Regions from separate parts of the Gracilibacillus sp. Marseille-QA3620 genome, predicted to be linked through region 1. Evidence: riboswitches for the same ligand, from Rfam matches in the RefSeq annotation. Region 1 holds a riboswitch; the other holds the start of a gene.

Region 1 (6,078 bases):
AGCAGGGCTTCAGGGATATGGAACAGCAGACACTTATGCAGCTTCCATCCGATAACCATGTTATCGCGACCGGAGGCGGAGTCGTACTTCGGAGCGAAAATAGGGCACATATGAAGAGAAACGGCATCATCGTATGGCTTGAGGCCAGCACAGATGAAATATTGAAAAGACTGGAATCAGACCAGACAAGACCCCTTCTCGCTGGAGGAAATAAGGCAGAGCGCATTCAAGTGCTGTATGATGCACGCAAGGATTTGTATGAAATGACGGCGGATATTCGGATTGATACAACAGGCAAGCGTCCGGATGAAATTATCGGGGAGATTATGTCACGATTGGCGGAAAGTCATGTATAAATCATTCCTCACCTGGTGAAACTGATAGGTGGGTGATTACACATGAAAACGAATGATTATGTAAAATATTTAACCGTCGAATGGCTGAGCTACATGGATCAGCCAAAGGAAATTCGCAAGGAGCAGAAGAAGAGCCATAAGGGAACAAGGCCTCCATTATTAAGCCATTGGTTTGGCATAATCCCTTTATCAATCGGCATGCTCTTTAAGCGGAATTAGAAAAGCCTCTGCAGCGCAGGGGCTTTTTTCTTTTGCCGCATGCTCCTCTATAAGCTAGATAGCATCCTTTGTTAAATAAAACAATCCACCGTTAATGATTCTAACATGAATGCGCGGCTCATATTGAAGTTTCAGCGCTTCCTTTTCCGCCTCATAGGATTCTCGTTCTTCCTCAAGCTTGTCTTCATAGAAATGATTTAATAAGGCCAAATCCTTGTTCCATCGCTCCATGGCATCAGCTGCCCAGGAATGGTTGTCCTGAGTGACTTTCATTTGCATATGACTTTTCAAGCGGCCAATCCCGCTTTGATAGCGGATGATTGGTGAAAGTGTGAAAGTATAATCCGGTATTTTTGGTGTAAGGTCGACTCGTTGCACCGTGTCATAAAAATCCTCTAGGATTGTTCCGTTGATTAAGTTCAGCCCAATGGAATGAAGCTGATCTTTTTTACGGTCACATTCATAGGAGATGTTAACATTTAGGCAAAGCCAGGGAAATAAGGGGGCTTGTCCGTTTGAAACCTGGATTTTCTCAAAAAGCCGGATATGACGTGAAAGCTTCCTCGATAGCGTGAAGATTTGATGCAGTCTAGGAGAGCCGAAGTGAATGAAGTCCCCCTTCAGCCCTTCCGGCGCCAGCTCCTGGTCAGTAATGAGCGTTAAGCTCATCGGATTTGGAATTCCCCCGGTCTTCTCAAGATAATGCCAGTAAAATGGCCTATTCATGAGCTCTTTATCCATCTCGATTGTCAATTGGACGATGAGATGCCCTGGTCCCTGTTCGGTGATTTCACAATGGTTTGCTTGAAAGAATTCTGTCAGGAATTTATGGATTTCCACTTGCTGCACTTGCAGGTTCCTCCTTTTTCACCCGCTTCGCAAATTCAATCATGGAAGCGAGATTGTCCATCTTGATTTTCATTTCTCCCTCAGTCTTCGACTTGGCAAGAATATCAGTTAAATGCTCTTCAAGATTTTTGACCTCGAGCCTTGTTAAAATATCATCTAGTTCGCCGACGACCCGTTCAAATAATTGAATCTTCTCATAGAGAATCTTCATAATATGCTCCTCCACCGTTTCTTTGACGGAAAAGTTATAAATGCGTACATCTTCAGTCTGGCCGAGGCGATGTATCCTCCCGATTCGCTGTTCAAGCCGCATAGGATTCCATGGCAGGTCGAAATTGATGATGTGATGGCAGAATTGCAGATTGATTCCCTCGCCGCCGGCTTCTGTCGCAATCAGCACCTGTGCCTGCTTTTGAAAGAGCTCTCTCATCCAGTCTTTTTTGCTGCGCTTAAAACCGCCCCGGAAAGGAACAGATGTAATGCCGTTTTGCTTGAGGAACCACTGCAAATACAGCTGAGTAGCACGGTATTCTGTAAAGATAATGACCTTATCATTAATATTCTTGATCAGCTCTAATGCTTTTTCAGCCTTCGAGTTGACATTCACCTCTTCTACCTTGCCAATCAGCTCATGAATCTTCTGCTTATAGGTCTCACTGGCATCTGGATATTTCTCAAGCATATTGCGAAGCGTAAAGTAGACAGCTTCTCGGCTGCTGCAGGCCTCCCGCTGAAGAATCAGGGAGGAGAAGCCGGTATTCATTTTCTCCGGCAAAGCCTCACGGAAGGAGGCGACTGCATCATAAAGGGCTCTCTCCTTCTCGGAGAATTCAATGAAGACCGACTCTACCTTTCTGCTTGTCCATTCAATCCCTGTTTCCTGGCGTTTATTACGAATCATGACTCGGTTCACTAATTCCTTCAGGTAGGCATCATCCTTCAAGGAACGCTTTTTGGCGGAGAATCGCTCATTGAAGCTCGTATAACTGCCAAGATGGCCTGGCTTCAGCAAGGAAACAAGGTAGAAAATTTCCTCAATCTTGTTTTGGATAGGCGTAGCTGTCAGCAGCAGGCAGAACTTCTTTTGGATTTTTTGAACAAATTCATAGTTTTTGGTTTTATTGTTTTTTAATTTATGAGCTTCATCAATGATGACCAAATCATAGGATTGTTCAAGAATGGCAGACCGGTGTGGCTCCCGTTTGGCTGTATCAATGGAGGTTATGAGAATATCTCCATCCCACCCATAGCCCTTGCGGTAAATGCAGGCTGGAATATGAAATTTTTGATTCAGCTCTGTTCCCCATTGAGAGACCAAGGAAGCAGGAACTAAGATGAGTATTTTTCGTGCAAGTCCTCGAATCATGTACTCTTTTAAAATAAGCCCTGCCTCTATTGTCTTTCCAAGACCGACCTCATCGGCTAAGATGGCTTTTCCGTTCATGCGCTCGATTACTTCTGTTGCTGCTTCGAGCTGGTGGGGGAGAGGAGTGAATCCCGAAAGATGCTTCGGTCCGATTAACCCAGTGAAATCTGGTATTAGCTTTTGCTTTTCAGCTTCGATGCTAAGTTGAAAAAGAGAATAGCTTGACCAAGGTCCATCTTCATTGATTCTCTCTTCAAGCTCTGTTTCCCACCCATCTTCAAAATGAATATCTGGAATATTGCTCATGGCTGACCCCGTCTTTCCTTATAGTAAGCTTGGGCAATTCCTCTTCAAGTGGAGGTTTACGTTTGCCACAATGTTCCTCTTGATGATAGGATATAACTATCTTGTTAGATTATTTTGATAATAGTCTAATCCCTTTGCATGATGTTTAGTATGAACCAATTACATAAAAATATGAGCGAATGAAGGCAAGGGGAGAGACCGCAGGCTGCGGCGCCGAAGGAGCAAACGGCTGAGACCGTGAATCTCTCAGGCAAAAGAACACTTGCTGGACGCAACTCTGGAGAGTGCTTTCACTATTTAACTAGATGAGGCCACCAAAGGGGAAACGCAGGATGTATGCGGTAAACTTTCAGGTATCAGGACAGAGACCATTTCCTAAAATTAGGGCTGGTTTCTGTCCTTTTTTCTGTGATTGAAAAGGGATTATACGAATCATTGGGAGGTAGAGGATGGAGAAGTTAAAGCAAACTCCGCTGATTTCAGTATATGGGGAATACGGCGGAAAGACGATTGACTTTGGCGGTTGGGAGCTGCCTGTGCAATTTTCGGGAATCAAGCATGAGCATGAGGCAGTTAGAACGAAGGCGGGCCTTTTTGATGTCTCCCATATGGGTGAATTTACAGTCAAGGGAGCAGGTTCACTGCCGTTTCTTCAAAAAATGGTGACCAATGATGTGAGTAAATTGATAGCAGGTAAAGCACAGTACACAGCTCTCTGCTATGAGGATGGCGGAACGGTCGATGATTTAATTATTTATAAGAAGGCTGAGGATGACTATCTCCTTGTAGTGAATGCCTCAAATATTGACAAAGATTTTGAATGGCTGACGTCCCATTTGACTGAAGGAGCAGAGCTTGAAAATATTTCTGAACAAATCGCCCTGCTCGCTTTGCAGGGACCGCTTGCAGAAGAGGTTCTGCAGCCCCTTGCTCCAGAGGCAGATTTAACAAGCTTAGGCTTCTTCAGCTTTTATGAGGATGTGAAGGTCGCTGGAATGAACGTGCTGATCTCTAGGACCGGTTATACAGGGGAGGATGGCTTTGAATTGTACTGCCGAAGCGAGGATGCGGCAGGACTTTGGAAGGAACTGCTGAAAGCAGGCGAGCGTATCGGTCTTATACCATGCGGTCTGGGAGCACGCGATACTCTTCGTTTTGAGGCTAAACTGCCGCTTTACGGACAGGAGCTTTCGAAGGATATTACCCCGATAGAAGCAGGAATAGGCTTTACGGTCAAAGTTGATAAGGGAGACTTTATTGGTCGAGAAACATTAAAAGCACAAAAAGAAAACGGGGCTCCGCGCAAGCTGGTCGGCATCGAGATGATTGACCGGGGAATCCCGCGTCATGGCTATCCGGTAATTGCCGGAGGTGTTCAGATTGGAGAGGTCACGACAGGCACCCAATCCCCTACCTTGAAGAAGAATGTTGGTTTGGCGCTCATTAAAAGTGAATATGCCACACTTGATGGAGAAGTAAAGGTTGAGATTCGCGGCAAGCAATTAAAGGCTAAAGTGGTCAAAACCCCATTTTATAAACGTCCGCAAGCAGGAGGAGTGCAGAAATGAACCACCGTTATTTACCGATGACTACCGAAGATGAGAAAGAAATGCTGCAAACAATTGGTGTTGATTCAATTGACGACCTATTCTCTGATATTCCATCCAATGTCCGTTTCAAAGGGGAGTATGCCATCAAGCCGGCCAAATCAGAGTCAGCCCTATTGAAGGAATTAGCTGAAATGGCGGCAAAAAATGCCGACCTTAAAAGCTATAGCTCCTTCCTTGGTGCAGGAGTGTATGACCATTACATGCCGGTTATTGTTGATCATGTCATTTCCCGTTCTGAGTTTTATACAGCCTACACACCTTATCAGCCGGAGATTTCGCAAGGAGAGCTGCAGGCTATCTTTGAATTCCAGACAATGATTTGCGAATTGACGGGTATGGATGTAGCCAATTCCTCCATGTATGACGGGGGTACGGCGCTTGCTGAGGCAGCCATGCTTGCCGCTGGGTCTACTCGCAGGAAGAAGCTGCTAGTCTCAGAGGCAGTTCATCCTGAATCTCGTGCTGTTCTTGCAACCTATGCAAAGGGACAATATATTGACCTTCAAGTTGTGGCGTGCAAGGATGGCGTGACAGACTTGGAGAAATTAGCTGAACAAATAGACGGAGATACAGCTGGATTTATTGTTCAGTATCCGAATTTCTTCGGTCGCATTGAAAATCTTGCGGAGGTTGAGAAGCTGGTTCATGCTCAAAAGGCGATGATGATTGTCTCAAGCAACCCGTTATCCCTTGGTGTATTAACGCCTCCAGGGGAATTCGGCGCTGATATCGTGATTGGCGATGCCCAGCCATTCGGCATCCCTGCAGCCTTTGGCGGTCCGCATTGCGGATACTTTGCCGTTACCAATAAATTAATGCGGAAGGTGCCGGGCCGTCTTGTCGGTCAAACGGTGGATGAAGAAGGCAAGCGAGGCTTCGTTTTAACCCTTCAAGCACGGGAACAGCATATCAGAAGGGATAAGGCTACCTCTAATATTTGCTCCAACCAAGCCTTAAATGCGCTTGCTGCATCTGTTGCGATGACCGCACTCGGGAAACAAGGCGTGAAGGAGATGGCTGTCCAAAATATCCAGAAGGCTCATTATGCAAAAGAGGCTCTTAAATCAAATGGACTTAAAATAGCCTTTGAGGGACCATCCTTTAATGAGTTTGTCGTGAAGGTAAATGGATCTGTTCAAGAAGTGAATCGTCTGCTCCTTAAGAAAGGAATTATTGGCGGTTATGATCTAGGACGTGATTATCCAGAGCTTGAAGGGTGTATGCTTGTTGCCGTAACAGAGCTGCGTACACGGGAAGAAATTGATACATTTGCAAAAGAATTGGGGGATTTCCATGCATAAACAGGATCAGCCTTTAATATTTGAACTTACAAAACCAGGCCGTATTGGCTATTCCCTGCCGGAATTGGATG
Region 2 (6,078 bases), 1.7 Mb from region 1:
GTGACCAAATTGTTCATGCTGATAAAGGATTTTCTCAATAATCTGCTGTGGACTGCCGACATTCATGACATTATGCGGGTTACTTCCTTGGATGAAAGCAGCATGCGGAAAACCGCGTCCCTTGGTGCGTTCCATTCCTTTATTGATATGAGGGTAGTACTCGTCAAGCGCTTTCTCGGCATCGTCTGCGATAAAGAAGAAGCCAGCCGTTGCGACTGGAAGGGTAGATGGGTCATAGCCGTTTTGTCTGGCTGCTTCCCGGTAAGCGTCAATAGAACGCTTGAATGTCCCCGGTATGCGGATTAGGTAAATGGTCGCCCAATGTATAAATACCAAATTAAAGTCCCTTGCTTGCATCAATACGATACTATTCCATGATAATCCCCCTTATAAATGAAGCTGATTAGGGATAAGTATACTAAAATGCTGGAAAAAGAACCCGGATGATGACTTATGGAGGGGGAGGAATGCATTGAGCTTTTTCACTCGGGAAGATAATGATTCTATGGATTGTTTTAAGTGTAACAAAATTAATTTTGTTCATTTCCTTCTCAATAAAACTTTGTGGTAAAGGCAATAAGGGTATAGATCAAGGATGTGAGAAAAGGAAGGTTTGGATAAAAGAAGAATTCTTTATTTACATTTGGTATATCTGTTTTTATCCCGCGAACCCCTTGTATAGCTTGGTCATAGTATCGAGCTTTAAGCTCTCCGGTTGAAGTGAAAAACCAATTGAATAGGGTGAAGATTACTCCTACAAAAAAAGAATCGTCAAGGAAATTGGAATGATAATGATGTGACAAACTAAAACTTGTACCAATTAATAATAATAAAGTAAGAGTAATGGTTAATATTTTTTTAAACAATATCCTCTTTCCCTTCTGAACAGCTAAGTATTTACTGCCTGCATTTCCTGTTAATAAAGTATATTTGAGGTCTAAAATAGATATCCCTTATATAAACCGCAAAATATTCCATTAATTAAAATTGACCAAGCGTGGGTGTAAAAAAGAACCCGCCTCTCTAGGCGGGTTCCTATGGTTAACACTTATTTTCTACTACTTCAATCTTACTTCGCTGCCGATTATAAAGAAATACTAAAGCGATGAACCAAATTGGTGTCAGTAAGAGTGCGAGTCTCGTTGCCTCAGCAAACAGCATGACAATTAGTACGAGTGCGAATAACGCTAAAACGGCATAGTTGATGAATGGGGCGAATGGTGCCTTGAACGTCGATTTAGCAGCAAGTTCTGGCCGTGTTTTCTTATAACGGATATGGGCAATCAGGATAATGCTCCATACCCAGATGAAACAGATTGCGCTTATGGTCGTCACAATCGTAAATGCCTGTTCAGGAATGACCTTGCTGAGAAGGGCCCCAATTGATACAACAACGGCAGAAAGGAATAGCGCATTGCTTGGCACGGCATTCTTATTCAATTTCCCGATTTTCGCCGGAGCAGAGCCATCCTTACTTAAGGAGTGAAGAATGCGGCTCGTGGAGAAGAGACCACTGTTGCAGGCTGATGCAGCAGATGTCATGACGACGAAATTGATTATGCCGGCTGCCACTGGGATGCCAATAAGCGTAAATACACCGACGAATGGACTGCTGTCTCCGTTCAGCATTGTCCATGGATTGATAGTTAGTATAACGATAATCGCTCCGACATAGAATAATAGAATTCGTACCGGAATCTTATTAATTGCCGAGGGAATGTTCTTTTTAGGATCAGCTGTTTCGGCTGCTGATACACCGACAAGCTCCATGCCGACGAAAGAAAAGACGACAAGCTGGAAGGAGAGCAGGAAGCCTTGGACCCCATTCGGGAACATGCCGCCGTGACTCCATATATTTGATAGGGAAACCGTTCCCGTATTTGTTTGAAAGCCAATGACCAATAATACAATTCCGACCGCAATCAAAGCAATAATCGTGATGACCTTAATGATGGCAAACCAGAACTCAAGCTCGCCAAACAGCTTAACGGATAATAAATTCAATGCTACGAGAATAATTAAGCACGCAAATGCCGGTATCCATTGCGGAATGTCAAACCAATACTGCATGTAGACTCCGACGGCAATGATGTCCGCCATCGCGGTCATGATCCAGCAAAACCAATAGGTCCAGCCTGTCACATATCCAGCCCACGGTCCGATATATTCCGTGGCGAATTCCGTGAAGGAGGTATACCCGGTATTCGATAATAGCAATTCCCCTAAAGCCCTCATCACAAAAAATAACGCAATCCCAATCAGAAGATAGGAAAAGATGATAGATGGACCTGCCAGGGCAATTGATTTACCTGCCCCCAAAAATAACCCGGTTCCAATTGTTCCGCCAATGGCGATTAATTGAACGTGCCGGTTCTTTAAATCTCGTTTTAACTCTTGTTGCCCCATGTTTCTTCGCCTCCGCTTGTATGTCTAGATGAACCGGATAAAGTTCCTCGAGAAAATAAAAAAGAGATTGGAACAGAATCCAATCTCTAAAGGGCATTTTAGAAAAATAACAATGCAATACTTGCTACTCTCCTGTCCTTTTGCCTGAGATTATGAATCCTTCGGCGCTGCACATTTGCTGTACAGTCTCTCCAGAAGCTGCTCCTGCCATAGTTTGATCCACGGCATTCAACGCTTACTAGTATCCAGTTTTCATGGGAAAATGATTCCCATTTATTTTTATAGAATAATGGAAGTCTAACATGAATGCGATAAATTGGTCAATTATTTTAACCGGAAATGACTGGGAAATGTCGAAAAATCATTTGGAAGCTTATCTAACAAACAGACTGACAAGGAGCGTTATTAAGGCATAAGATTTTACTAAAGCATTTGATGTTTATTAGTGCGGGGTAAAGAATAAGAGGAGCATTTGAATGAATAGACTAAGAGAGTGCTTGAGACAAAAGAGGTGTTGAAATGATGAATGATGCGATGAAACGCGGGATAGTAGAAGCAAGAAGAACGATGAACCAAAATGATGGGGGACCGTTTGGGGCTTCCATTATTGATAAGAACGGGACGGTCATTGCGGTTGCATCCAATACCGTGCTGAAGGATCATGATCCGACCGCGCATGCGGAGGTCAATGCGATCCGCAAGGCCGGTGAGGTGCTCGGAACGCATGATTTATCCGGCTGTGTACTGTATGCTACAGGTTTTCCATGTCCGATGTGTCTATCGGCCATTATATGGGCTAATATTCATAAGGTGTACTATGGCTGCACACCGAAGGACGCAGAGGCGATAGGATTCAGGGATGATTTTATTTATCGTTTCATTCAGGATGGTTTCGAGGATTCATCCATTCTTGACCTTGAGGAGCTGGACCGTACCCAATGTATGGAGTTATTCGAGGAGTATGCACAAGCGAATAAAGCCATTTATTAAATAAGGGCCATTCTCTTAATGTGAGAATGGCCCTTATGCCAATGCTCAGGGGGCAGGGGTTATCAAGGAGCTTGTTCAAAAAGGCAGGAAAGGCTTTGTAACCTGTGAGCTGCTCTCCTTGTCAACGGATATTGAATCATACTTCGAGGTGGGTACTGAATGTCAGGAGGTATGTGCGGAGCTTGGAGCAGAGTTTGCCCAAGTTGAATTCCAGAATGACTCCTATGATACGATCATCGCATTAGCGAAGCTTGTAAAGAAGCAGATAGAAGCTGTTCCAGCTTCCCGATAGGCACGAAAAAAGCCCCGATAATATGGGGCTTAGGAATTATTTATCATCTTAACTCATTACCGCATGTGCAAAATGTTCAATCTTATCTTTATGAATGCTGACGGTCTCTCCGTCTGCGAGACTCTTCATAGCCATCTTCCCAACAAGCCGCTCAATAAAGCTGAGTGCATCCAGGCGAATCTCCCCGCCAAAGGATTCATGTGCAAGTGCATGGGCTAGAAGCTCTGGCGGAAAGTTATCGGTGAAATGCTGCTCTGCCTGCTGTTCATTGCCACAGCAAATGAATAAACCAATTTCCTTGTCGAGCAGTTCGCTCTTATGGTTTTGCATAAATTCCTTTACCGCGCTGTGAAGCCTGCCGTATCGAATCGGGCCGCCAATAAGAATAGTGTCATAATCACTGAGATCAGGCTCTTGGCTGACAATATCAATGAGGGTTGTAACTCCGTCAATCTCGTGTGCGAGCATCTCAGCACAGGTCTTGGTGGTGCCGCTTTTTGAAGCATAAACAATCATTGTTTTCATGGTGCTTAATCGCTCCCTTCAAGTGAAATGAATGTTCACCATAAGCATACATGAAATATTGCAAGGAATCGAATGATGTATCTTGAATAAGGATAGGAAGAGGGAGGCGATAAGGATGACAAAAGGTGGGAAGTATGTGGAGCTCTCTGGTGGAGCGGAATTATATGTGCGGGATATCGGACAAGGGGAGCCATTGGTGTTTATTCCCGGCTGGACCTTTACCCTGGAGGTATTTGAAAAGCAAATAGGGCATTTTGCCAAGACACATCGGGTGATTGCCATCGACCCGCGCAGTCATGGACGATCGACAGTTACAGCAGAGGGGAATGAATACATCACCCATGCAAAAGATCTGCAGACAGTACTTCAAGCGTTGGAGGTTCATGAACCAACGCTTATGGGTTGGTCATTTGGCTGTTTGACGATTTGGGAATACGTCAGGCAATTTGGTGTGGACTCCATCAAGTCGTGTATATTGGTCGATATGTCGCCAAAGGCCCTCTCGGTTAATGAAGGAGATTGGACAGAAGGAAGCTTAGATGATATCGCCGCAGCATACACGAATTATTTATGTAATTCAAAGGGGCAGAGATCATTTGTGGAGAATTATGCAAGAAACGTCATGGTACAGCGTGATTTAAACGAGAAGGAGCTGCAGTGGCTGATTGAACAATCCTTGAATACTCCTTATTATATTGCCGCTAATCTTTTTGCAGCGGGCATGTTCTCTGATTACCGCAAGGAAGCAAGACAAGTGAGTGAGGCTGTGCCAACCTTAGCTATTGTTGCCGAGCACTGGCAGGACGCAGCAAAAGGAACGCTTGCACATATTTCACCAGACGTGAAGGTGGAGGTTCTTGGCGGGCATTTGATGTTTTGGGAGTATGATAAAGCGTTTAATGCCATTATCGAGGAGTTTTTGAAAGGGTAAAAATAATCCCCCCTTCATGAAATGAAGGGGGGATTATTATGCTTACTCCTGCTCGCCAATCAGGGTCTCGGCAATATTCTTGGCATGGTCGCCAACTCGCTCAAGATTGCTTAGGATATCAACGAACACTAATCCTGCTTGAGGGCTGCATGCTCCGCTATTCAACCGAAGAACATGCTGCTTGCGTAGTTTGCGCTCCATTTTGTCCAAGGTGCGTTCATGCTCGACAACCTTGTAGGCAGCCTCTTTGTCCATATGCTCAAAAGCATCGAGTGCTTCTTTTGCCGCTCGGATGGCGATATTGAACATTTCATCTAAATCAGACATGGCTTCCTCTGTAATAGAAACCTTGTTGCTAAGCTGGTATTCGACAAGCTCGAGGATATTCTCGAAATGATCCCCAATTCGCTCAAAGTCATTAATCGTATGCATTAGAATGCTATGCTCATCTGATTCATGCTGGGATAAAGAGCTTGCTGATACTTTCACGAGATAATCCGTAATTCGATGGTCAAGATTATTAAGGGCTTCCTCAAGCTGTGTGGCTCTATTGAGTGAAGTTTTATCTTTCGTCATTAAGTAATTCTTGGATTCCTCCAAGCCGTTTACAGCGAATCCGCCCATACGCAGAATTTCCTGCTTTGCCTGTCCAAGCGCAATGGCTGGTGCTTTATCCATCAGGATAGGATCCAAATGCTTGGGCTTGAATTCAATAGCAGCATCCTCACCAGGAATTAGCTTTGTCACAAGCCATGCATAAACTCCGATGAACGGGAACATGATGATTGTGTTCGTCACGTTGAAGGCACCGTGAGCGAAGGCAATTGTCATCTCAGGGTTCAATCCGAGGGTCGTTTGGAACCAAGAAATCAAGGCAGTATAAGGAACAAGGAGTATCATGAAGATAGCAGCACCAATTAAGTTGAAGAGAACA

What was found. Region 1 has a riboswitch for glycine ahead of gcvT (glycine cleavage system aminomethyltransferase GcvT). Riboswitches for the same ligand answer to the same signal wherever they lie in the genome.
Region 2: it holds a riboswitch for glycine, as region 1 does, so the genes downstream of both, ACY8DX_RS02365 (amino acid permease) here and gcvT (glycine cleavage system aminomethyltransferase GcvT) in region 1, are expected to answer to the same signal.

The regions. Positions count from the first base shown of each region.
Region 1 is NZ_CM143102.1:3,041,486-3,047,563, reverse strand. Features, by position in the region: gene ACY8DX_RS15350 (shikimate kinase) at 1-356, shown strand, start outside; gene ACY8DX_RS15345 (YqzE family protein) at 399-575, shown strand; gene ACY8DX_RS15340 (YqhG family protein) at 630-1,424, opposite strand; gene ACY8DX_RS15335 (DEAD/DEAH box helicase) at 1,402-3,096, opposite strand; glycine riboswitch at 3,276-3,368, shown strand; glycine riboswitch at 3,372-3,463, shown strand; gene gcvT (glycine cleavage system aminomethyltransferase GcvT) at 3,546-4,664, shown strand; gene gcvPA (aminomethyl-transferring glycine dehydrogenase subunit GcvPA) at 4,661-6,007, shown strand; gene gcvPB (aminomethyl-transferring glycine dehydrogenase subunit GcvPB) at 6,000-6,078, shown strand, end outside.
Region 2 is NZ_CM143102.1:462,496-468,573, forward strand. Features, by position in the region: partial or broken gene ACY8DX_RS02360 (LLM class flavin-dependent oxidoreductase) at 1-285, opposite strand, end outside; gene ACY8DX_RS02365 (amino acid permease) at 1,042-2,406, opposite strand; glycine riboswitch at 2,529-2,611, opposite strand; gene ACY8DX_RS02370 (nucleoside deaminase) at 2,926-3,396, shown strand; gene ACY8DX_RS02375 (hypothetical protein) at 3,545-3,688, shown strand; gene ACY8DX_RS02380 (flavodoxin domain-containing protein) at 3,737-4,213, opposite strand; gene ACY8DX_RS02385 (alpha/beta fold hydrolase) at 4,329-5,144, shown strand; gene ACY8DX_RS02390 (Na/Pi cotransporter family protein) at 5,187-6,078, opposite strand, start outside.